DNA from 2 places in the Carnobacterium iners genome. Region 1 is predicted to be linked to the other one. Evidence: a T-box and tRNA genes for the amino acid it is inferred to sense, from the RefSeq annotation. Region 1 holds a T-box; the other holds one or more tRNA genes.

Region 1 (10,964 bases):
AGAGCCTTCCTTTTGGTTAACTTTTTTACCAGGATTTGATCAACTCACTAGTATTTCAGAATCTATCTATTTAATAGATTTATATTTATCTTTGGGGCCTGTTTCACGTAAAGCGTTGTTAACATTTAAATTTAAACCAGAAACAAAAATGACTGATGTCCTCTTTACTTTTTCTTCATCAAATAAAAGCGTATCAGGTCTTGGCCAACTAACCATTTCGCAATACTCTGAGAATGCTATTCAGCTAAAAGTCTCTTTAGATCTACAATTAAAAGGAAAGAAAAGTTTGCTCCTTACTCCTCTCTTGCCTTCTGTTAAAGAATCATGGGCTAAAAATATTTTAAATCAAGTAAAATTTTCTTTAGAGAACGAGCAATAAAAAAACTTCTTACACTATCATTTAGAAAATATTTTCTAAATGATTTATAAGAAGTTTTTATTATTTAAGATAATTAATTTATTTTATTGTTCTGGCACAAGAGCTTCTGGGAAATTCTTTGAAACAATGTCTGCACAACGTACGCAAAGAGTTGGGGCTATTTCATTTGTTCCTACGTCTTCTTTGATTGCACGACATCTTTCACAAGTCTCCCCATGAGCATGTTCAACTACAATAGCCAATGAATCAAATTGTAAAGCCGTTTCTGGTGCATCTTTTTTGTCTTCTGCAATTATTAAGTCCGATACAATTAATAATTGTTCTATATTACTATTTAATGCTGTGAATAAATCTCTTGTTGGTATAGTAGGATAAATAGTTAACTTAGCTTCAAAAGACTTACCAATTTCCTTATCATTACGTGCCTCTTCTAATGCCTTTTGAACATCTTGACGAATAGTCATAAATGCATTCCACATGTCCATTAACTCTGTTTCATTTTCATAAAATTCAACTTGTGGCATTTCAGCTAATTGAACAAATTTCTCTTTTTCACCTAATAGACTCCAAATTTCTTCTGCTGTATGAGGCAAAATAGGTGTTAATAATTTAGTTAATTTAACAAGCACTGTATGGAAGACCGTTTGCATTGCTCTACGTTCATAAGAATCCTCTGCTTCAATGTAAACAACGTCTTTTGCAAAGTCTAAATAGAACTGAGATAAATCGACGGTACAAAAATTATTGATTAATTGATAGATTGCTGGAAATTCATATTTTTCGTAATTCATTTCTACTTTTTCAACAAGTTTATTTAATCGAACCATCATATATTTATCTACTGAACGTAAATCATCAAACTCTATAGCATGATTTTGTGATTTAAAATCAGATGTATTCGCTAATAAAAAGCGCATAGTATTACGAATCTTACGATATACTTCTGAAACTTGTTTCAAAATCTCATCACTTACACGGACATCTGCTTGAGAATCAACACTTGAAACCCATAAACGAATGATATCGGCACCCATTTGTTTCGTTACTTTATCAGGAGACATTGTATTACCAAGCGATTTACTCATCTTGCGCCCATCACCATCTAACACCATTCCTTGAGATAAAACAGTTTTATAAGGTGCTTCACCATTGATAGCAATACTAGTTGTGATACTAGAGTTGAACCAACCACGATATTGATCTGAACCTTCTAAATACATGTCTGCAGGAAACGATAAGTTGTTTCTTCCTTTTAAAACTGCTTCATGTGATGAACCGGAATCAAACCAGACATCCATTATATCTTTTTCTTTAGTAAAGACATTGTTTGGACTAGAAGGATGTGTAAATCCTATAGGCAATAAATCGACAGCTTCACGTTCAAACCAAACATTTGAACCAAACTCACCAAATAGTTTTGCAATATGATTTGTTGTTTCTGGCGTAATAATAGGCTCATTATTTTCACCATAAAAAATGGGTAGTGGCACACCCCACGCACGCTGGCGAGAAATAACCCAATCGCCACGATCGCGAACCATATTATAAAGACGTTGCATGCCCCATTGCTGAGTCCAATTCACTTTTTTAATCGCTTCTAGAATTTCTTCTCTGAAAAGATCAATGGAAGCAAACCATTGTGGTGTTGCACGGAAAATAACCGGTTTTTTTGTACGCCAGTCATGAGGGTAACTATGCATAAAGAAATCTAATTTTAACAAAGCGTCTTTTTCTTTCAAAATATCTGTAATAATTTTATTCCCTTTATCATAAAATACGCCTTCTAAACCAGGAGCTTCATCTGTAAAACACCCTTTATCGTCAACTGGTGATAGAACACCTAATTTATATTTTTGTCCAACGATGTAGTCATCATCACCATGTCCAGGAGCTGTATGAACTAATCCAGTACCTGCTTCTAATGTAACATGATCTCCTAAAATAACTAATGATGCTCGATCATACATAGGGTGCTGAGCTGTCATTAATTCCATATCTTTCCCTTTAAGTTCACTAACGATTTCTACGCTTTCCCAACCGATTTCTTGAGTTACTGCATCAACTAAATCTTTCGCTAAAACGTATTTTTTTCCGTCAGCTAAGATAACCACATAGTCATATTCTGGATGAACCGCGATACCTAGATTTGATGGAATAGTCCAAGGAGTTGTTGTCCAAATAATTAGTGAGGTAAACTCATCAATCAACCCTTTTCCATCAATAATCTTAAAAGCAACATAAATACTTGCAGATTTGACGTCTTTGTACTCAATCTCTGCTTCAGCTAAAGCGGACTCGCTTGAAGGAGACCAGTAGATTGGTTTTAACCCTTTGTATATATAACCTTTTTCAGCCATTTTACCGAAAACACGAATTTGCGCTTCTTCATATTCAGGTGTCAACGTAACGTAAGGATTATCCCATTCACCTGCAACACCTAAACGCTTAAAATCATCTCGTTGTTTATTGATTTGTTCCCATGCATAATCTTCACATAATTCGCGAAATTTAGCCACAGACATTTCTTTACGTTTAACACCCTTATTTGTTAAGGCTTGCTCTATTGGTAAGCCATGTGTATCCCATCCTGGTACATAAGGAGAACGAAAACCTGTCATTGATTTGTAGCGAACAATAACATCTTTACTAATTTTATTTAAGGCATGACCAATATGAATATTCCCATTAGCATATGGAGGTCCATCGTGTAAAATAAAAGTGGGTTTATCTTTATTTAGCTCTTGTCGTTGGCCGTAGATATCTTTTTCTTCCCAATCTTTTTGCCATTCTAGTTCGCGTACAGGTAAATTACCACGCATTGGAAAAGCTGTTTTTCCTAATTGCAACGTTTCTTTCATTTTCATTTTTTATTCCTCCATTTTTTCTGTATATTATTTTAACTATATGCTACTTTTAATCTACGCTTTTAATTTAAACGATAAATTTAGAATAAAAAAAACACTTCGCCCTAAAAAGGGACGAAATGAATTCGTGATACCACCCAAGTTCAGGAAATGAACATTGCTCTTATTCCTCTCAAGTAATTATTAACGGTAATTAGCCGGCTAATTTTAATAGATTATTCAAATTAGCACTCTTGGAGGATCTTACAATAAAATAGACTGTTAGACTTTCACCATTTCTAACTCGCTAAAAGTATATTATTGCTTTCTGTTCCAATCATCGTCTTAAGTTCTATGGTAACTCAATTGCCGGTGTCATACCTTCAATATTTTGATTTTCATTATCTTCTAACTCTTCATCATTTACTATTTCTGTCATCTCTTCTTGATCTTCACCATGTTCAATTTCAAAAAATAGTGCTCTTAAAGTTGGGATTTTTAATATATCATCTTGTAAAGGTTTTAAAATATCTTCCCATTCTTCATTTTTCACCATTTCTAACTGAGATTCAAGCATCAATTGTAATCGTTGTTTAAAAATTTTACTTTGTTTTCTTAGTTCATCTGTCTCAGTTGCAATTTTTTTAGCTTTATCAACTGCTTCATCGAGTAAACGATTTGCATTTGTTTCAGCCTCTAAACCAATTAACTCTGCTTCTTTTATAGAATTCTCTTTTAAACGATCTGCAGCATCTTGGGCCACAATAATAGATTTATTCAAAGCATCTTGTAGATTATTATAATGTGTTACTTTTTCTTCAGAAAATTTTAAATTTTTCTCTAATTCTCGATTTTCTTTCAAAACCATTTCATAGTCTTTAATAATCTGATCCAAATAATCGTTCACTTCGTCTTGGTCATATCCACGCATCTTGACACGGAACTCTTTGTTATGTATATCCAAAGGAGTTAACACCATTTAAGACACCTCCATTATCTGATTTTTTATCTTTAATTTGACACTAATGATTTACTACTATAATACCTAAAGTAGCTTACTTATGCAAGACTCCAAATTTTATACGCCATTTATCTTTTTTTGTCTTTCCTTCTATTTCTTGAACTTGTAAGCGACCAAATCCACGTACAGAAACAATATCTAAAATACCTAATTCAAAATCTGGTTGGGTTATTTCTGACCAATTTAATTTAATTTTCCCGGATTCAATCATTTGTTTTGAGCGTTGTCTAGAAATATTAAACAGGTTAGCAACAATCGTATCCAAACGCATGGAAGAAACGGTCTCTTGAACGATTGTCCAACTATCAATTGGTTTCAAAATATCTAAATACGTTTTTTCTACAAATCTAATAGTGACGTTACCTATTTTTTCGATTTGAATTTGAACAAATGATTTCATACTATCACTAATGAAAAATTGCCAACGTTCGCCATCAGAAATAATATCTCCAAAATAATCTCTTTTCAAACCTGTTGAAAGTAATGTTCCAAGGATTTTACCATGAGATAATTTTGTAAATTTAATAGGATAGCGTATTTCGAAAAGAGATACTTCAAAATCTTCTTGTTTAGGAATAAAGTATTCGGGACATATATATAATCTATTTCTTTCAGCCATTTGATAACCACCAAAAGAATAGATTTTTATTCCACTTCTTTTACCAACAATTGTTTCCACTATATAGACTTGTCTGGGATCTAAAAAATTTGTTAAATACGGCGTATATTGATCTTCGCATTCTCTAACCCAACCGGTAACTTGATCAATAAAAGGACGCTCTTCTTTTCTAAAATGTTGATAAACATTTTCTATCATCAGAACACCTCCCTCCGGTTAGAAGCCTAAAATTACTCTTGCTATTATTTGATAAAGTGAGAATAATCCTCTTTGGGCTAAATTTAATACGACTATAGCTACAATTCCAGAAAAACTAATCATACCAATTGGAGGGATAAAACGTCTAAAAAATCCTAAATACGGTTCACAAAGTCGAACAATAATTTGTCCGATTTTTGATTGATAAGCTCCCGGAAACCAAGACATCAAAATGTAGATAATAATAAGAGTCGAATAAGCTTGAATCAATCTCGATAAAATAAGGTAAATAAAATATAATATATCCATAGCGTTTAAAGTATCCCTCTTTTCTAATATAAATCTTTTTCACGCATAATATCTGTTAGTGCACCATCAATGTCTACACTTTCAGGAGTACATAAAAATATTTCATTGCCAATCCGCTGAATGTCTCCACCTAAAGCATAAACGGTGCCTGTTAAAAAATCTACAATTCTTTTTGCTTGTTCTTCATCCATCCGAAAAAAGTTCAATACAACGGACTCTTCTCTCAACAAAATATCTGCTATTTCTTGTACTTCCGAGTATATTCGAGGTTCAATAATTGTAATTTTAGCTTGTTTTGTTGAAGTTTGCTGATTAAACGAAACAACTTTATTATTCGCTTTCTCTCGCTTAGTATTAATAATAGGAATACTTTTATCATTATCCTGTGACGTTCTGGATTCTCCACTTCTAGAAGAAGAGGGAATTCCTTGATCATAAATTGAGTCCAACTCGTCTTCCTCGTCTAATTCAAAAAAACGACTAAATTTATTTTTTATTCCCATTTTAATCCTCCTTAATGAAAAATGGTGCTAACAGAGCCAGTTACTCTTGAAAAAACAAACTACCTATCCTGATATAAGTTGCCCCTTCTTCAATAGCGATTTGGTAATCTCCACTCATCCCCATACTAAGTTCTGCACAAGGAGCGTAAGACAATTTTTTCTGTGCTATTTTTCTCTGACAGATTTTTAATGTTGAAAAAACATTTCTTATTGCATTTTCATCATCAGTCAGTGGAGCCATCGTCATCAAACCAATAATATGGATCTTAGGATACTCACTTAACTGTAAAATAAACTTTTCTAACTGTTCTGGATGGACTCCACTTTTAGAACCTTCCCCACTGACGTTGACCTGTACAAAACAAGACACTCTATCCTCTGCTCGATTGTTAATTTCTTTTGCCAAAGATAAACGGTCAAGAGAATGCAGAAAATCAATATGATTAATAATTTTTTTTACTTTTCTTGTTTGTAAATTTCCAATAAAATGCCAAATAATATTTTGGTTGTTTAATTCATTCTGTTTTTCAAGTAATCCTTCAGGACGGTTTTCTGCTAAATGATAAAAACCTTCTTGAACTAACTCTTTTGTTAATTGAACAGATCTATTTTTTGTTACTGCAACAACTTGGACACTAGTTTTTTTTAGTTTCTCTTTATTCAAAGAATAGTTAAATTTCTCTTCAAACTGCAGGACGTTCTCTTTTATATTTATCATTTTATTTATTTACGACGTCTTCTAAAAAATGGTGGAGTATCAATATTGTCATCTTCTGATTTATGTGCACGTTCGTTTTTTTCTTCACGTTTGAAGAAGTCGAACTCAGACCTTTCTTTTTTAGAATCAGCATCTGTTGGTAAATGAGGACTATTTTGATCACGAACATTGGGATCTTTACGAATATCCCAATCACCAAACGGATCTTTAGAAGCTCTTGATTGCGCTCCCTCTCCGCGTTTTGATGAATCGTTTGAGTCTGTATTACGATTTCTTCCTGAAGATTTTGGATGCACATCAGCTTTTTTAGTTGTATCAATCCCTGTAGCAATAACCGTTACAATGACTTCATCACCTAAATTCTCATTAATAGAGGTTCCAAAAATAATATTTACTTCTGTTGTAGAAGCTGAAGAAACAATATCAGAAGCATCTTGTGCTTCAAATAAAGTTAAATCGGAACCTCCGGTAATATTCAATAAAACTGACTCAGCCCCATCAATCGAAACCTCCAATAATGGTGAAGAGATAGCTTTTTTTGTAGCTTCAGCAGTTCTATTTTCTCCACTAGCCATACCAATTCCCATTAATGCTGATCCTTTATTTTCCATTACTGTTTTAACATCTGCAAAATCTAGGTTTACATATCCAGGTGCCGTAATTAAATCCGATATTCCCTGTACTCCTTGACGCAATACGTTATCAGCTTCATGAAAGGCTTCAAGCATGGGTGTCTTCTTATCGACAATCTCTAATAAGCGATTATTAGAGATAATAACTAATGTATCTACGTGCTCTTTCATTTGAGCAACACCCTCAGCAGCAAAACGACTACGTTTAGGTCCTTCAAATGTAAATGGTCGAGTAATGACTCCTACCGTTAAGGCTCCTTGTTCTTTTGCGATACGAGCAACGATAGCTGCTGCCCCAGTACCTGTTCCTCCGCCCATTCCAGCTGTAACAAAAACCATGTCCGCTCCTTTTAAAGCATCAGAAATTTGCTCTTCACTTTCTTCAGCTGCTTTGCGCCCAATTTCAGGGTTAGCACCCGCTCCAAGTCCACGAGTCAACTTAGGTCCTAACTGTATTTTCACCTCTGCGTTTGATCCTGCTAACGCTTGAACATCTGTATTTGCTACGATAAATTCTACACCTTTAACGTCTTCATCTATCATACGATTAACAGCGTTGTTTCCTGCTCCACCAACACCGATTACTTTTATAATTGCTCCATTATTCATCAAGTTTGCATCAAATTCTAAATCCATCCTATTTCCTCCTACTCACACAGTTCTGTGTATTTAATCAAAAAAATTCGTGAAAAAACTTTTAGCTTTAAAAACTAAAGTGTCTTCTTTACGCTTTTCTTGTTTTTTCGGCTTTTCGTTATAGTGATGTTCTTGTTCTTCATAATCTAATATTTGAGATTGCTTTTGTCTTATTGTGTTATCATCTTCGGTAGGCATATCTTGATTTAAAGAATAATCTTTTATAATTTGATGAATATCGTCTAATTTTGCTTCATAATTAACTAAGCCGATACTAGTCGTAAATGTTGGATAACGCATTCCCATTTGATCAGGAATATACAGCTTTACATTAGCTTCAAAAATATCTTCTGCTAATCCAATAACTCCCGGAATTGCTGCCGCTCCACCAGTTAATATAATACCACCTGGTAAATCACGTGCCTCTATAAAATCTAATTTGTTTTTTATTTTCCCGAAAATTTGAACCAATCGTGCTTCAATAATTTCTGATAAATATTGTTCGTCGACATTTATAGGTTTACTTTGTCCGATAATTTCAACCGGAAATTCTTCATCAGGCGAAGCATCTTCTGGAAGTGCATAACCGTAATCTCGTTTGATTCTTTCAGCATTTTCGAAAGAAGTATTTAAGACAACTGAAATATCTTTTGTCACATATTCTCCGCCTTCTTGATTAACAAAAGCGAATTTCAGTTGGTTATCATGCATAACAGAGGCTGTTGTTTGTCCACCACCCATATCAATTAAAATAGTGCCAAAATCACTTTCTCCTTTGGACATCGCTATACTACTCGCAGCTAATGGTTGCAATACAATATTTTCAATCTGCAGTCCAGCTTTTTCAACGCATTTTTTCGTATTATGAATAATTGTCTTTGGTCCAGTAATCATGGTCGCGTGCATTTCTAATCTAACACCGATCATCCCACGCGGATCTTTAATTCCATCAAAGCCGTCAACAATAAACTCTTCTGGCAATATTGCTAAAATTTCTTTTTCTGGTGGGACCGATTTGACCATAGCAGCAGATAGTACATTGCACACGTCTTCTTTTACTATTTCTTTATTTTCACCTGAAATAGCAATCATACCTTGACAGGGTTCAATTTCAATATTATTTGCAGGAATACCAACAATTACTTTATTAATGTCAACGTTTGCTTTTTGTTCCGCTTGCTTAATGGCTTTATTAATTGAATCAACTGTTTTATCAATATCAACAATAATTCCTCGACTTAGACCTTCTGATTTTTCATTTCCTACTCCAATAATATTCATTTCACCGTTAATAAACTCAGCAACAACAACTTTTATTGAAGTGGTTCCAATATCTAGACTTACATACATTCCAGTATTTTTCATTCATTGAAACCTCCTTATACTTCATTTCTAGTTTTAATTTTAATTTTATAGTACTTACCTCTGATTTTACCATAGTGACGCTTGATTTACGAAATTTTTAATAAAATACTTAAATTTTATCCGCTTTATTTAATTATCTATTCATCTTATTTATTGTGAGTCATTTATCTACTAAATAGTTCTGTAAAAAAAGGTATTGTTTTTATAATATTTTGTGACCTCAGTTACAATGAATATTCAAAACTCATATTATTTAAGGGTTTATCTAGTGTATTAATAATATTTACGGTAATTTTTCATCTTCTAATAAGCATCTTTTCCATATAAGGTTACTGCTATTTTTATGACACTAGTCTTATTGTTATAACACTATCATTTTCTGAGTACGTCACCGATTTTAACAAATACATTTTATACTGCTTAATTTTTCACCAATTTAATAAAGCAACATTCAAAACAATTAGTGTAATTTTTTTAAAGTTATTGAGTTTATCTTATTTATCTTCATTTATTTCCGGTATAACGGACTCAAAAGGAAAGAAATAGATTCCTACTTCGATATTGATGATCCCATTTTCTTCCCCAATTTTTTGAACAATATCTGGATAATAAACCATTTTTTCAGCAAATGAAGTAATAGATGCGATAACTTGATTCCCATCGTTCATATATATTTTTATTAAATAAGGATCTGTTTTACTTGGCTCATATTCAATTTCTGAGATACTATTATGAATAGTTTCTTTTAATTTATCATATTGTTCAATCATATCATTTAATACTTTACCTTCTTTAAAATTCACAAAGATAGGTTGATTGCCTATAGAAACTTTTCTGCTTTCATTTACAATTTTTCCATTCTCTAAGATATTATAATAAGTATCTTTCTTCTCTAGATAAGCTACAGTTTTGTACTCCGCTATAGCTAATTCATATGAGTTAATACTATCAAATTTTAAATCCATTGATTTCACTTGGGATAATTGCTTTTTTATTAACTGTTCCTTTTCTTTTTTTGAAAAGAAAGTCTCCCATAGAGATTCTCCAGATTTAATTTGACTAGCATTAATAATAGATTGTTCGGTGACTTCATTAGCTCCACTAACGCTAATTTTCTCAATTTTACTTAGCGGAGAAATAAAATAAACAACCGTTAAAATTGCAAATGAAAATAACAAAAGTAATAAAGTTAATCGCTGCTGCATTTTCTTGCGGCGCATCTTTTTTAATTCAGGTAATTTATTTTCTATAGACTGATTTCTTTTTTTCTTAACTGATTTCTTTTTAAAAGAAGAGAAGAGCGCAGATATTTCTTTGCTTTTTTTAACCAAATCTCTTTTTTTTGTCATACGCTATCCTCCTCTTTTATTTTTTTTTATCCGTAATCTCTTTTATCATTTGAATTAAATGATCTGCAGCTTTAGGCAAGCCTAATTTTTTAGCTGCATTTGCCATATTTTTCCTTAACTCTTTATTCAACATTAGTTCATCAATTGCTTCTATCAAGCTTTCTCCACTCAATCGATTTTCAGCTATCATCTTAGCTGCACTCCGTTTAGTTAAACTCTCAGCATTTCTAGTTTGGTGGTCATTAGTAACATAAGGACTAGGAACTAAAATACTTGGTAGACCTAAGGCTGTTAATTCTGCTAATGTCGTTGCTCCACTTCTAGAGACTACTAGTTCAACATTCGCAAAGACTTCAGGCATATTTTCGATGTAGGGAACGACTGAAATTGAC
Region 2 (10,964 bases), 2.2 Mb from region 1:
CATGCCACGTGAAATCATGCTGTTTTTTCTTGCTATTTCTATAAAAAACTACTAAAGTTAAGAAAGTATGATAAATGAAGCAAGGGTACATTTATAAATACATAAAATGATGGAGGGATTTACATGGGACACATTAAATTTGACTATTCAAAAATCGACAAATTTGTTCAAGCACATGAAATTTCAAATATGCAACAGCAAGTGACTACTGCGGATAAAATGTTGCGTAAGGGAACAGGTGCAGGAAGTGACTATTTGGGTTGGATTGACTTGCCTAAAAATTATGATAAAGAAGAATTTTCTCGTATCAAAGCTGCAGCAAAAAAAATCCAAAATGATTCAGAAGTTTTAGTGGTTATTGGTATTGGTGGATCATATCTAGGTGCTAAAGCGGCACTAGATTTTTTAAATCATTCATTCTATAACGTTCTTCCTAAAGAAGATAGAAAACAGCCGCAAGTTTTCTTTGCCGGTAATAGTATTAGTTCATCGTATCTAAGCGACTTGATTGATGTTATTGGAGACAAAGATTTTTCTGTAAATATCATTTCAAAATCAGGTACAACAACAGAGCCAGCAATCGCGTTTCGTATCTTTAAAGAAATGTTAGAAAAGAAATATGGCAAAGATGAAGCTAAAAAACGAATTTATGCAACAACAGACAAAGCAAAAGGTGCTTTAAAAGAAGAAGCTAATGCACAAGGATATGAATCTTTCATTATCCCAGATGACATCGGCGGACGTTTTTCAGTATTAACAGCAGTAGGTTTATTGCCTATTGCAGCAAGTGGAGCAGATATCGATGCTTTGATGCAGGGTGCAGCAGATGCAGTAGACGCTTTTAGCAGCGATAAGTTAGAAGAAAATGAAGCTTACCAATATGCAGCTATTCGTAATGCACTATATCGTAAAGGCAAAACAACTGAAATATTGGTTAACTACGAACCAAACTTACAATATTTCTCAGAGTGGTGGAAACAGTTATTCGGCGAATCAGAAGGAAAAGATCAAAAAGGTATTTTTCCGGCAAGTGCAAACTTCTCCACTGATTTACATTCCGTTGGACAAACCATTCAAGATGGACAAAGAAATATCTTTGAAACGATTATTAAAGTAAATAAAGCTAAACACACATTGGTCATCCCAACAACGGCTGATGACTTAGATGGATTGGGTTATTTGCAAGGAAAGGAAATCGACTTTGTTAATACTAAAGCTTTCCAAGGCACTTTGTTAGCTCATACTGATGGAGACGTACCGAACTTGCTTGTAACGATTCCTGAAACGGATGCTTATACTTTAGGTTATTTGATGTATTTCTTTGAAATAGCAGTCGGTATTTCTGGTTACTTAAATGGGGTAAACCCATTTGATCAACCAGGAGTAGAAGCTTACAAAAAAAATATGTTTGCTCTATTGGGTAAGCCTGGATTTGAAGAATTAGCAAAAGAATTAAACGCACGTCTATAAAATAACGAATAAATACGAATCCTGATGTCGTATAGTCAAGGCAAGCAGCAACTAATCTAGTCATTGATTGCCTTGACTGTACCTATAATCAGGATTTTTTATTTTTTTTAATAGAAGATAATAGATTTACTACTATATAATAGACTGGAAGTGGAAAAATATGACTAGAAAATTAGTTGTCCGAAGAGCTGAGCTAAAAGATGAACCGTTCATCAAAGAAATGTTGCAACAAGCTGCACAGTGGTTACAAACAAAAGGCTCAAAGCAATGGAGTGGAATTTTAAAAGGTGAAGACAGGCATAATACTTCAGAAGCTATTAAGCGTGGCGAAGTTTTTATTGGCAGGATTGATGATCAACTAGCAGGGATGTTTGTTTTATGGAACCATCAAAGTGAATGGGATGAAGAATTTTGGGGTAAAGATTCAAGTGATGCTTATGTATATTTGCATCGTCTAACTGTTCAACGTAGTTTTTCAGGACAAGGGATATCAAAACAACTTTTATCTGAAGCGAAACTTTATGCTAAAAAGAAAAAAAATTCAGCAATACGTTTAGACTGTATAGCAGATAATGCCTACTTGAACAAACTGTATCAAGATATTGGATTCACTTATGTTGGAAAGAAAATAGATAGGATAGCAGACGGTGAAAAAAAAGATTTTCATCTCTATCAATGTGATTTAGATTCATTTAATTAAAAGATTGGCCTAAAAAAGAAAAAAAGCTGTTTTTCTATTGACCAATATTAATAAACTTGTTATATTAATAGAAGTTGTTACACAAGTTGTGCAACAGAATAATGAGATAAAGCATTAAAGAAAAAACATAGATGATGTGCTTGACAATGAATAACCATTCATGATAATATATTGAAGTCGTGTTGAACGAGGAAATCAATATTGAATAAATATACATTAATAAAAAATATTTATCTAAAAGTATTGACAAATTAAATGGCTTCTGGTAGTATTTAGAAGTTGTCAAAACGACAACGCAAACAAATTAGACCTTTGAAAACTGAACAAAGTAGAACAACAAACTGTGAACGGCGGTTCGGCCAAGGGTCGAACCAAAAGAAACAAAGTGAATAATTATTCGCTAGCAAGTCATTTTAATGAGCTTCAAGCATCGTTAAAAAGCGAAACAATCCTAACGGGTTGTTTCAACTTTTATGAGAGTTTGATCCTGGCTCAGGACGAACGCTGGCGGCATGCCTAATACATGCAAGTCGAACGCTTCTACTATTGAGTGCTTGCACTCGATAGTAGAGGAGTGGCGGACGGGTGAGTAACACGTGGGTAACCTGCCCATAAGTGGGGGATAACATTCGGAAACGGATGCTAATACCGCATAATTCTGATTGCCGCATGGCAGACAGATGAAAGGTGGCTTCGGCTACCGCTTATGGATGGACCCGCGGCGTATTAGCTAGTTGGTGAGGTAATGGCTCACCAAGGCAATGATACGTAGCCGACCTGAGAGGGTGATCGGCCACACTGGGACTGAGACACGGCCCAGACTCCTACGGGAGGCAGCAGTAGGGAATCTTCCGCAATGGACGAAAGTCTGACGGAGCAATGCCGCGTGAGTGAAGAAGGTTTTCGGATCGTAAAACTCTGTTGTTAGAGAAGAACAAGGATGAGAGTAACTGCTCATCCCCTGACGGTATCTAACCAGAAAGCCATGGCTAACTACGTGCCAGCAGCCGCGGTAATACGTAGATGGCAAGCGTTGTCCGGATTTATTGGGCGTAAAGCGAGCGCAGGCGGTTCTTTAAGTCTGATGTGAAAGACCCCAGCTCAACTGGGGAAGGTCATTGGAAACTGGAGAACTTGAGTGCAGAAGAGGAGAGTGGAATTCCATGTGTAGCGGTGAAATGCGTAGATATATGGAGGAACACCAGTGGCGAAGGCGACTCTCTGGTCTGTAACTGACGCTGAGGCTCGAAAGCGTGGGGAGCAAACAGGATTAGATACCCTGGTAGTCCACGCCGTAAACGATGAGTGCTAAGTGTTGGGGGGTTTCCGCCCCTCAGTGCTGCAGCTAACGCATTAAGCACTCCGCCTGGGGAGTACGGCCGCAAGGCTGAAACTCAAAGGAATTGACGGGGACCCGCACAAGCGGTGGAGCATGTGGTTTAATTCGAAGCAACGCGAAGAACCTTACCAGGTCTTGACATCCTTTGACCACTCTAGAGATAGAGCTTTCCCTTCGGGGACAAAGTGACAGGTGGTGCATGGTTGTCGTCAGCTCGTGTCGTGAGATGTTGGGTTAAGTCCCGCAACGAGCGCAACCCCTATTATTAGTTGCCAGCATTCAGTTGGGCACTCTAGTGAGACTGCCGGTGATAAACCGGAGGAAGGTGGGGATGACGTCAAATCATCATGCCCCTTATGACCTGGGCTACACACGTGCTACAATGGATGGTACAACGAGTCGCAAGATCGCGAGGTCAAGCTAATCTCTTAAAGCCATTCTCAGTTCGGATTGCAGGCTGCAACTCGCCTGCATGAAGCCGGAATCGCTAGTAATCGCGGATCAGAACGCCGCGGTGAATACGTTCCCGGGTCTTGTACACACCGCCCGTCACACCACGAGAGTTTGTAACACCCGAAGTCGGTGAGGTAACCCTTTTGGGAGCCAGCCGCCTAAGGTGGGATAGATAATTGGGGTGAAGTCGTAACAAGGTAGCCGTATCGGAAGGTGCGGCTGGATCACCTCCTTTCTAAGGATATAACGGAACCGTCACAGTTGTTTTACTTTGTTTAGTTTTGAGAGGTCTAATCTTCTCAGAAAGTAAGTAGTTGTTCTTTGAAAACTGGATAGTGTTTAACATGTAAGAAAAGCAAGAAACCAAGAAAACATCGCGTTTTATTTTTTAATGTATTTCTTCACCTTAGGGTGAATGGAATAGTTAACATGACCATAGGTTAAGTTAATAAGGGCGCACGGTGGATGCCTTGGCACTAGGAGCCGAAGAAGGACGGGACTAACGCCGATATGCTTTGGGGAGCTGTAAGTAAGCTTTGATCCAGAGATTTCCGAATGGGGAAACCCAACACTCTTTATCGGGTGTTACTATTGACTGAATACATAGGTCAATAGAGGTAGACGCAGAGAACTGAAACATCTAAGTACCTGCAGGAAGAGAAAGAAAAATCGATTCCCTGAGTAGCGGCGAGCGAAACGGGAATAGCCCAAACCAGAAAGCTTGCTTTCTGGGGTTGTAGGACTGAACACATAGAGTCATAAATGAACGAAGTAGGAGAAGCGACCTGGAAAGGTCCGCCGAAGAGGGTAAAAGCCCCGTAACTGAAACTTTGTTCACTCTGATCAGTATCCTGAGTACGGCGGAACACGAGAAATTCCGTCGGAATCCGGGAGGACCATCTCCCAAGGCTAAATACTCCCTAGTGACCGATAGTGAACCAGTACCGTGAGGGAAAGGTGAAAAGAACCCCGGAAGGGGAGTGAAACAGCACCTGAAACCGTGTGCTTACAAGTAGTTAGAGCCCGTTAATGGGTGATAGCGTGCCTTTTGTAGAATGAACCGGCGAGTTACGATCCCATGCGAGGTTAAGTTGATGAGACGGAGCCGTAGCGAAAGCGAGTCTGAATAGGGCGAATGAGTATGTGGTCGTAGACCCGAAACCAAGTGATCTACCCATGTCCAGGTTGAAGGTGCGGTAATACGCACTGGAGGACCGAACCCACGTATGTTGAAAAATGCGGGGATGAGGTGTGGGTAGCGGAGAAATTCCAATCGAACTTGGAGATAGCTGGTTCTCTCCGAAATAGCTTTAGGGCTAGCCTCGGAATTAGAATCATGGAGGTAGAGCAACTGTTTGGACTAGGGGCCCTTCTCGGGTTACCGAATTCAGATAAACTCCGAATGCCATTGATTTATATCCGGGAGTCAGACTACGAGTGATAAGATCCGTAGTCGAGAGGGAAACAGCCCAGACCACCAGCTAAGGTCCCAAAGTTTATGTTAAGTGGAAAAGGATGTGGGGTTGCTTAGACAACTAGGATGTTGGCTCAGAAGCAGCCATCATTTAAAGAGTGCGTAATAGCTCACTAGTCGAGTGACCCTGCGCCGAAAATTTACCGGGGCTAAACATAACACCGAAGCTGTGGATAGAACTTAGGTTCTATGGTAGGAGAGCGTTCTAAGGGCGTCGAAGCTAGACCGTGAGGACTGGTGGAGCGCTTAGAAGTGAGAATGCCGGTATGAGTAGCGAAAGACGGGTGAGAATCCCGTCCACCGAATGACTAAGGTTTCCTGGGGAAGGCTCGTCCTCCCAGGGTTAGTCGGGACCTAAGTCGAGGCCGATAGGCGTAGACGATGGACAACAGGTTGAGATTCCTGTACCAGTTTGTTTTGTTTGAACAATGGAGGGACACAGTAGGCTAAGGAATACGCACTGTTGGATATGTGCGTCCAAGCAACAAGTCTTGAGGTGAGTCAAATGCTTGCCTCTATTAAGGACAAGTTGTGATGGGGAGAGAAATTAAGTATCGAAGTTCCCGATGTCACACTGTCAAGAAAAGCTTCTAGTTAGAAACAATCTGCCCGTACCGCAAACCGACACAGGTAGTCGAGGAGAGAATCCTAAGGTGTGCGAGCGAACTCTCGTTAAGGAACTCGGCAAAATGACCCCGTAACTTCGGGAGAAGGGGTGCTGACCAATTGGTCAGCCGCAGTGAATAGGCCCAAGCAACTGTTTATCAAAAACACAGGTCTCTGCTAAATCGAAAGATGACGTATAGGGGCTGACGCCTGCCCGGTGCTGGAAGGTTAAGAGGATGGGTTAGCTCTCGAGCGAAGCTCAGAATTGAAGCCCCAGTAAACGGCGGCCGTAACTATAACGGTCCTAAGGTAGCGAAATTCCTTGTCGGGTAAGTTCCGACCCGCACGAAAGGCGTAATGATTTGGGCACTGTCTCAACGAGAGACTCGGTGAAATTATAGTACCTGTGAAGATGCAGGTTACCCGCGACAGGACGGAAAGACCCCATGGAGCTTTACTGCAGTTTGATATTGAGTGTTTGTACAGCTTGTACAGGATAGGTAGGAGCCTATGAAGCCAGGACGCTAGTCTTGGTGGAGGCAATGGTGGGATACTACCCTTGCTGTATGACCACTCTAACCCTCAGCCATGATCTGGCTGGGAGACAGTGTCTGACGGGCAGTTTGACTGGGGCGGTCGCCTCCTAAAGTGTAACGGAGGCGCCCAAAGGTTCCCTCAGAATGGTTGGAAATCATTCGTAGAGTGTAAAGGCAGAAGGGAGCTTGACTGCGAGACCTACAAGTCGAGCAGGGACGAAAGTCGGGCTTAGTGATCCGGTGGTTCCGTATGGAAGGGCCATCGCTCAACGGATAAAAGCTACCCTGGGGATAACAGGCTTATCTCCCCCAAGAGTCCACATCGACGGGGAGGTTTGGCACCTCGATGTCGGCTCATCGCATCCTGGGGCTGTAGTCGGTCCCAAGGGTTGGGCTGTTCGCCCATTAAAGCGGTACGCGAGCTGGGTTCAGAACGTCGTGAGACAGTTCGGTCCCTATCCGTCGCGGGCGCAGGAAATTTGAGAGGAGCTGTCCTTAGTACGAGAGGACCGGGATGGACACACCGCTGGTGTACCAGTTGTTCTGCCAAGAGCATCGCTGGGTAGCTATGTGTGGACGGGATAAACGCTGAAAGCATCTAAGCGTGAAGCCCCCCTCAAGATGAGATTTCCCATCACGTAAGTGAGTAAGACCCCTGAGAGATGATCAGGTAGATAGGTTGGAAGTGGAAGTACAGCGATGTATGGAGCGGACCAATACTAATCGGTCGAGGACTTAACCATTTTTAAACGATGAAGAAACGGTTTTATTGTCTTATAGTTAAACACTATCCAGTTTTGAGAGAACAACGTTCTCTTATAACTAAAAGATGTGTGGTGGCGATGGCAAGAAGGTCACACCTGTTCCCATGCCGAACACAGTAGTTAAGCTTCTTAGCGCCGATGGTAGTGAAGGGTTTCCCTTTGTGAGAGTAGGACGCTGCCGCGCATCTAATAGTTTTTTTCTCATATGGAAGTTTAGCTCAGCTGGGAGAGCATCTGCCTTACAAGCAGAGGGTCGGCGGTTCGATCCCGTCAACCTCCACCATGAGTCATTAGCTCAGTTGGTAGAGCATCTGACTTTTAATCAGAGGGTCGCAGGTTCGAATCCTGCATGACTCATAACTATTCATTAAAATGACTAGTTATGCCATATTTTAGCGGGTGTGGCGGAATTGGCAGACGCACTAGATTTAGGATCTAGCGTCGAAAGACGTGGGGGTTCAAGTCCCTTCACCCGCACCATATTTTCAAGCCGGCTTAGCTCAGTTGGTAGAGCATCTGATTTGTAATCAGAGGGTCGAGGGTTCAACTCCTTTAGCCGGCACCATTAGCGGAAGTAGTTCAGTGGTAGAACGCCACCTTGCCAAGGTGGAGGTCGCGGGTTCGAACCCCGTCTTCCGCTTACTAGGTCATCTAGTAAGCGATGTAACAATCGTAACTTGTTCAAAATGCCGGGGTGGCGGAACAGGTAGACGCACAGGACTTAAAATCCTGCGGTGAGTGATCATCGTGCCGGTTCGATTCCGGCCCTCGGCACCATATATTGCACCCATAGCTCAATTGGATAGAGTACCTGACTACGAATCAGGCGGTTAGAGGTTCGACTCCTCTTGGGTGCATTTCATTTAAATTAAAATGGAAATTCCAGAATGACTCAACGTACGGGAAGTAGCTCAGCTTGGTAGAGCACTTGGTTTGGGACCAAGGGGTCGCAGGTTCGAATCCTGTCTTCCCGATTTTAAATGTTGGGGCCTTAGCTCAGCTGGGAGAGCGCCTGCCTTGCACGCAGGAGGTCAGCGGTTCGATCCCGCTAGGCTCCACTTATTTAAATTTTTAAGACTTATTTTGGCGGTGTAGCTCAGCTGGCTAGAGCGTCCGGTTCATACCCGGGAGGTCGGGGGTTCGATCCCCTTCGCCGCTATTACAATTTAAAAAGATCTTGGACCTTTAGCTCAGTTGGTTAGAGCAGACGGCTCATAACCGTCCGGTCGCAGGTTCGAGTCCTGCAAGGTCCATTAATCATTTTGTATTGATTGATTACCTTTTATATTAAAGGGACTATTTATTTTAATAAATGGAGGATTACCCAAGTCTGGCTGAAGGGAACGGTCTTGAAAACCGTCAGGTGTGTAAAAGCACGCAAGAGTTCGAATCTCTTATCCTCCTTAGTTACAAATTTAATATTATCGCGGGGTGGAGCAGTTGGCAGCTCGTCGGGCTCATAACCCGAAGGTCACAGGTTCAAGTCCTGTCCCCGCAATGAATACCATAGAATAAATTTGGTATATGCAAAAAGGTCTCGTGGTGTAGGGGTTAACATGTCTGCCTGTCACGCAGAAGATCGCGGGTTCGATTCCCGTCGAGACCGTTTTGCGAGTGTAGTTTAGTGGTAAAACCACAGCCTTCCAAGCTGTTGATGCGAGTTCGATTCTCGTCACTCGCTTTTTTTATGGGCCTATAGCTCAGCTGGTTAGAGCGCACGCCTGATAAGCGTGAGGTCGATGGTTCGAGTCCATTTAGGCCCATTTAATTTTATTTTTTAATTTTGGGGAAGTACTCAAGTGGCTGAAGAGGCGCCCCTGCTAAGGGTGTAGGTCGTTAACGCGGCGCGAGGGTTCAAATCCCTCCTTCTCCGTTTCGTTTTTTATAAAGGCCCGTTGGTCAAGTGGTTAAGACACCGCCCTTTCACGGCGGTATCACGGGTTCGAATCCCGTACGGGTCATGTGATTTAACTTAATAAATTTAAATTATTGCTTTTCAGATGGAGGATTACCCAAGTCTGGCTGAAGGGAACGGTCTTGAAAACCGTCAGGTGTGTAAAAGCACGCAAGAGTTCGAATCTCTTATCCTCCTTAGTTACAAATTTAATATTATCGCGGGGTGGAGCAGTTGGCAGCTCGTCGGGCTCATAACCCGAAGGTCACAGGTTCAAGTCCTGTCCCCGCAATTACTTTCACTCTATTTTTTAAGAGAGAAAAGTTTAGCTTTGTTAGAAATTTTTTACTTATTATTATCGCGGGGTGGAGCAGTTGGCAGCTCGTCGGGCTCATAATCCGAAGGTCACAGGTTCAAGTCCTGTCCCCGCAATAAATATCATAATACCAATATGATATTATATTAAAAATGGTCTCGTGGTGTAGGGGTTAACATGTCTGCCTGTCACGCAGAAGATCGCGGGTTCGATTCCCGTCGAGACCGTTAATTAAATATATGGCCCGGTAGCTCAGTTGGTAGAGCACTTGATTGAAGCTCAAGGTGTCGGCAGTTCGATTCTGTCCCGGGCCATTTTTTGCGGGTGTAGTTTAGTGGTAAAACCACAGCCTTCCAAGCTGTTGATGCGAGTTCGATTCTCGTCACCCGCTTTTTTTTTATGGGCCTATAGCTCAGCTGGTTAGAGCGCACGCCTGATAAGCGTGAGGTCGATGGTTCGAGTCCATTTAGGCCCATTATTATCTAGTTAAAAGGCCCGTTGGTCAAGTGGTTAAGACACCGCCCTTTCACGGCGGTATCACGGGTTCGAATCCCGTACGGGTCATAATAGAATAAAAGAAAAATCAAGTCCAAGTAGAAGGGGCTTGATTTTTCTTTTTTTTTAATAGGAGTTATTATTGTAGGAAAGTTTTAGTACTAATAACTAAAGCAAATAGAAACAAAAAGATAATAGCAAATAGGTTTAGTTGCTTGAGCTTTATTGAAAAGGATTTTGTACGAGCTGATGCTCGATAAAGAGAAAGTAAGTTCCATGCGGTGGGCAAACTTATTAGCAATAAGAGAGAAAAGTAACTAAAAGATAGCGATAAAATAAAAATACTACTTATATACAAAAAAATGAGTAAGCTCAGAGCTAGGAGGCGATTTTTCTTTAGTGATTCTGGTTGTTTTGCTTTAATCGTGTGATCAGTTAATTCTATTATTAAAGCTAATAGAATTGAAGGAACGCTCCATAAAAAGATAGTATTAGGAATAAAAAATAATTGAATAAAGAAACTAATATAGGTTAGAATACCACCTTTAAAAATAGCTTTCATGCTAATCAGTAGCCACTTCAAATCATTTTCTTTAAAATAAATCTGTCCTTGGATAAGGATACTGTAGAACACTAGTAGTAATCCAATTAAAAGGTGAGAAGATAAAGTTAGAGAACTAATGATTAGTAGATTGATAGCTTCAATAATTAATAAAGAAGCTTTTATTTTTTTGTTCTCTTTTTGAAATTCAGTTGCAATGATTTTTTCTAAAAATTGATTCATTAGAATAAAAAGATAAAGTCCGATAACTAGTAATGAATTTACAGTTGAAAGCTGTGCTGCATAAATAGTTCCAATTAAAATATAAGCTAAGGGACTAATGAAAATAAGGAAAAGTGGGTGGAAAAAAAAAGCT

The links. A T-box is a leader RNA that pairs with one kind of tRNA and senses whether it is charged. The one in region 1 lies ahead of ileS (isoleucine--tRNA ligase), so its partner is inferred to be a tRNA-Ile.
Positions count from the first base shown of each region.
Region 2: it encodes a tRNA-Ile, which carries the amino acid that the T-box ahead of ileS (isoleucine--tRNA ligase) is inferred to sense. The anticodon was not compared.

Region 1 covers NZ_FXBJ01000002.1:2,275,743-2,286,706, forward strand. Annotated here, with positions in the region: gene B9Y54_RS10915 (hypothetical protein) at 1-379, shown strand, start outside; gene ileS (isoleucine--tRNA ligase) at 463-3,243, opposite strand; T-box leader at 3,351-3,572, opposite strand; gene B9Y54_RS10925 (DivIVA domain-containing protein) at 3,575-4,201, opposite strand; gene B9Y54_RS10930 (YlmH family RNA-binding protein) at 4,278-5,060, opposite strand; gene B9Y54_RS10935 (YggT family protein) at 5,079-5,369, opposite strand; gene B9Y54_RS10940 (cell division protein SepF) at 5,393-5,872, opposite strand; gene B9Y54_RS10945 (YggS family pyridoxal phosphate-dependent enzyme) at 5,913-6,590, opposite strand; gene ftsZ (cell division protein FtsZ) at 6,596-7,858, opposite strand; gene ftsA (cell division protein FtsA) at 7,892-9,223, opposite strand; gene B9Y54_RS10960 (cell division protein FtsQ/DivIB) at 9,718-10,572, opposite strand; gene murG (undecaprenyldiphospho-muramoylpentapeptide beta-N-acetylglucosaminyltransferase) at 10,589-10,964, opposite strand, start outside.
Region 2 covers NZ_FXBJ01000002.1:53,803-64,766, reverse strand. Annotated here, with positions in the region: gene B9Y54_RS00500 (glucose-6-phosphate isomerase) at 124-1,470, shown strand; gene B9Y54_RS00495 (GNAT family N-acetyltransferase) at 1,631-2,170, shown strand; rRNA gene B9Y54_RS00490 (16S ribosomal RNA) at 2,640-4,197, shown strand; rRNA gene B9Y54_RS00485 (23S ribosomal RNA) at 4,401-7,321, shown strand; rRNA gene rrf (5S ribosomal RNA) at 7,411-7,526, shown strand; tRNA gene B9Y54_RS00475 (tRNA-Val) at 7,550-7,625, shown strand; tRNA gene B9Y54_RS00470 (tRNA-Lys) at 7,627-7,699, shown strand; tRNA gene B9Y54_RS00465 (tRNA-Leu) at 7,738-7,822, shown strand; tRNA gene B9Y54_RS00460 (tRNA-Thr) at 7,832-7,907, shown strand; tRNA gene B9Y54_RS00455 (tRNA-Gly) at 7,911-7,982, shown strand; tRNA gene B9Y54_RS00450 (tRNA-Leu) at 8,031-8,119, shown strand; tRNA gene B9Y54_RS00445 (tRNA-Arg) at 8,126-8,199, shown strand; tRNA gene B9Y54_RS00440 (tRNA-Pro) at 8,243-8,316, shown strand; tRNA gene B9Y54_RS00435 (tRNA-Ala) at 8,328-8,400, shown strand; tRNA gene B9Y54_RS00430 (tRNA-Met) at 8,428-8,501, shown strand; tRNA gene B9Y54_RS00425 (tRNA-Ile) at 8,522-8,595, shown strand; tRNA gene B9Y54_RS00420 (tRNA-Ser) at 8,657-8,746, shown strand; tRNA gene B9Y54_RS00415 (tRNA-Met) at 8,768-8,840, shown strand; tRNA gene B9Y54_RS00410 (tRNA-Asp) at 8,876-8,948, shown strand; tRNA gene B9Y54_RS00405 (tRNA-Gly) at 8,953-9,023, shown strand; tRNA gene B9Y54_RS00400 (tRNA-Ile) at 9,032-9,105, shown strand; tRNA gene B9Y54_RS00395 (tRNA-Ser) at 9,128-9,215, shown strand; tRNA gene B9Y54_RS00390 (tRNA-Glu) at 9,232-9,303, shown strand; tRNA gene B9Y54_RS00385 (tRNA-Ser) at 9,345-9,434, shown strand; tRNA gene B9Y54_RS00380 (tRNA-Met) at 9,456-9,528, shown strand; tRNA gene B9Y54_RS00375 (tRNA-Met) at 9,596-9,668, shown strand; tRNA gene B9Y54_RS00370 (tRNA-Asp) at 9,707-9,779, shown strand; tRNA gene B9Y54_RS00365 (tRNA-Phe) at 9,794-9,866, shown strand; tRNA gene B9Y54_RS00360 (tRNA-Gly) at 9,873-9,943, shown strand; tRNA gene B9Y54_RS00355 (tRNA-Ile) at 9,954-10,027, shown strand; tRNA gene B9Y54_RS00350 (tRNA-Glu) at 10,045-10,116, shown strand; gene B9Y54_RS00345 (hypothetical protein) at 10,187-10,964, opposite strand, start outside.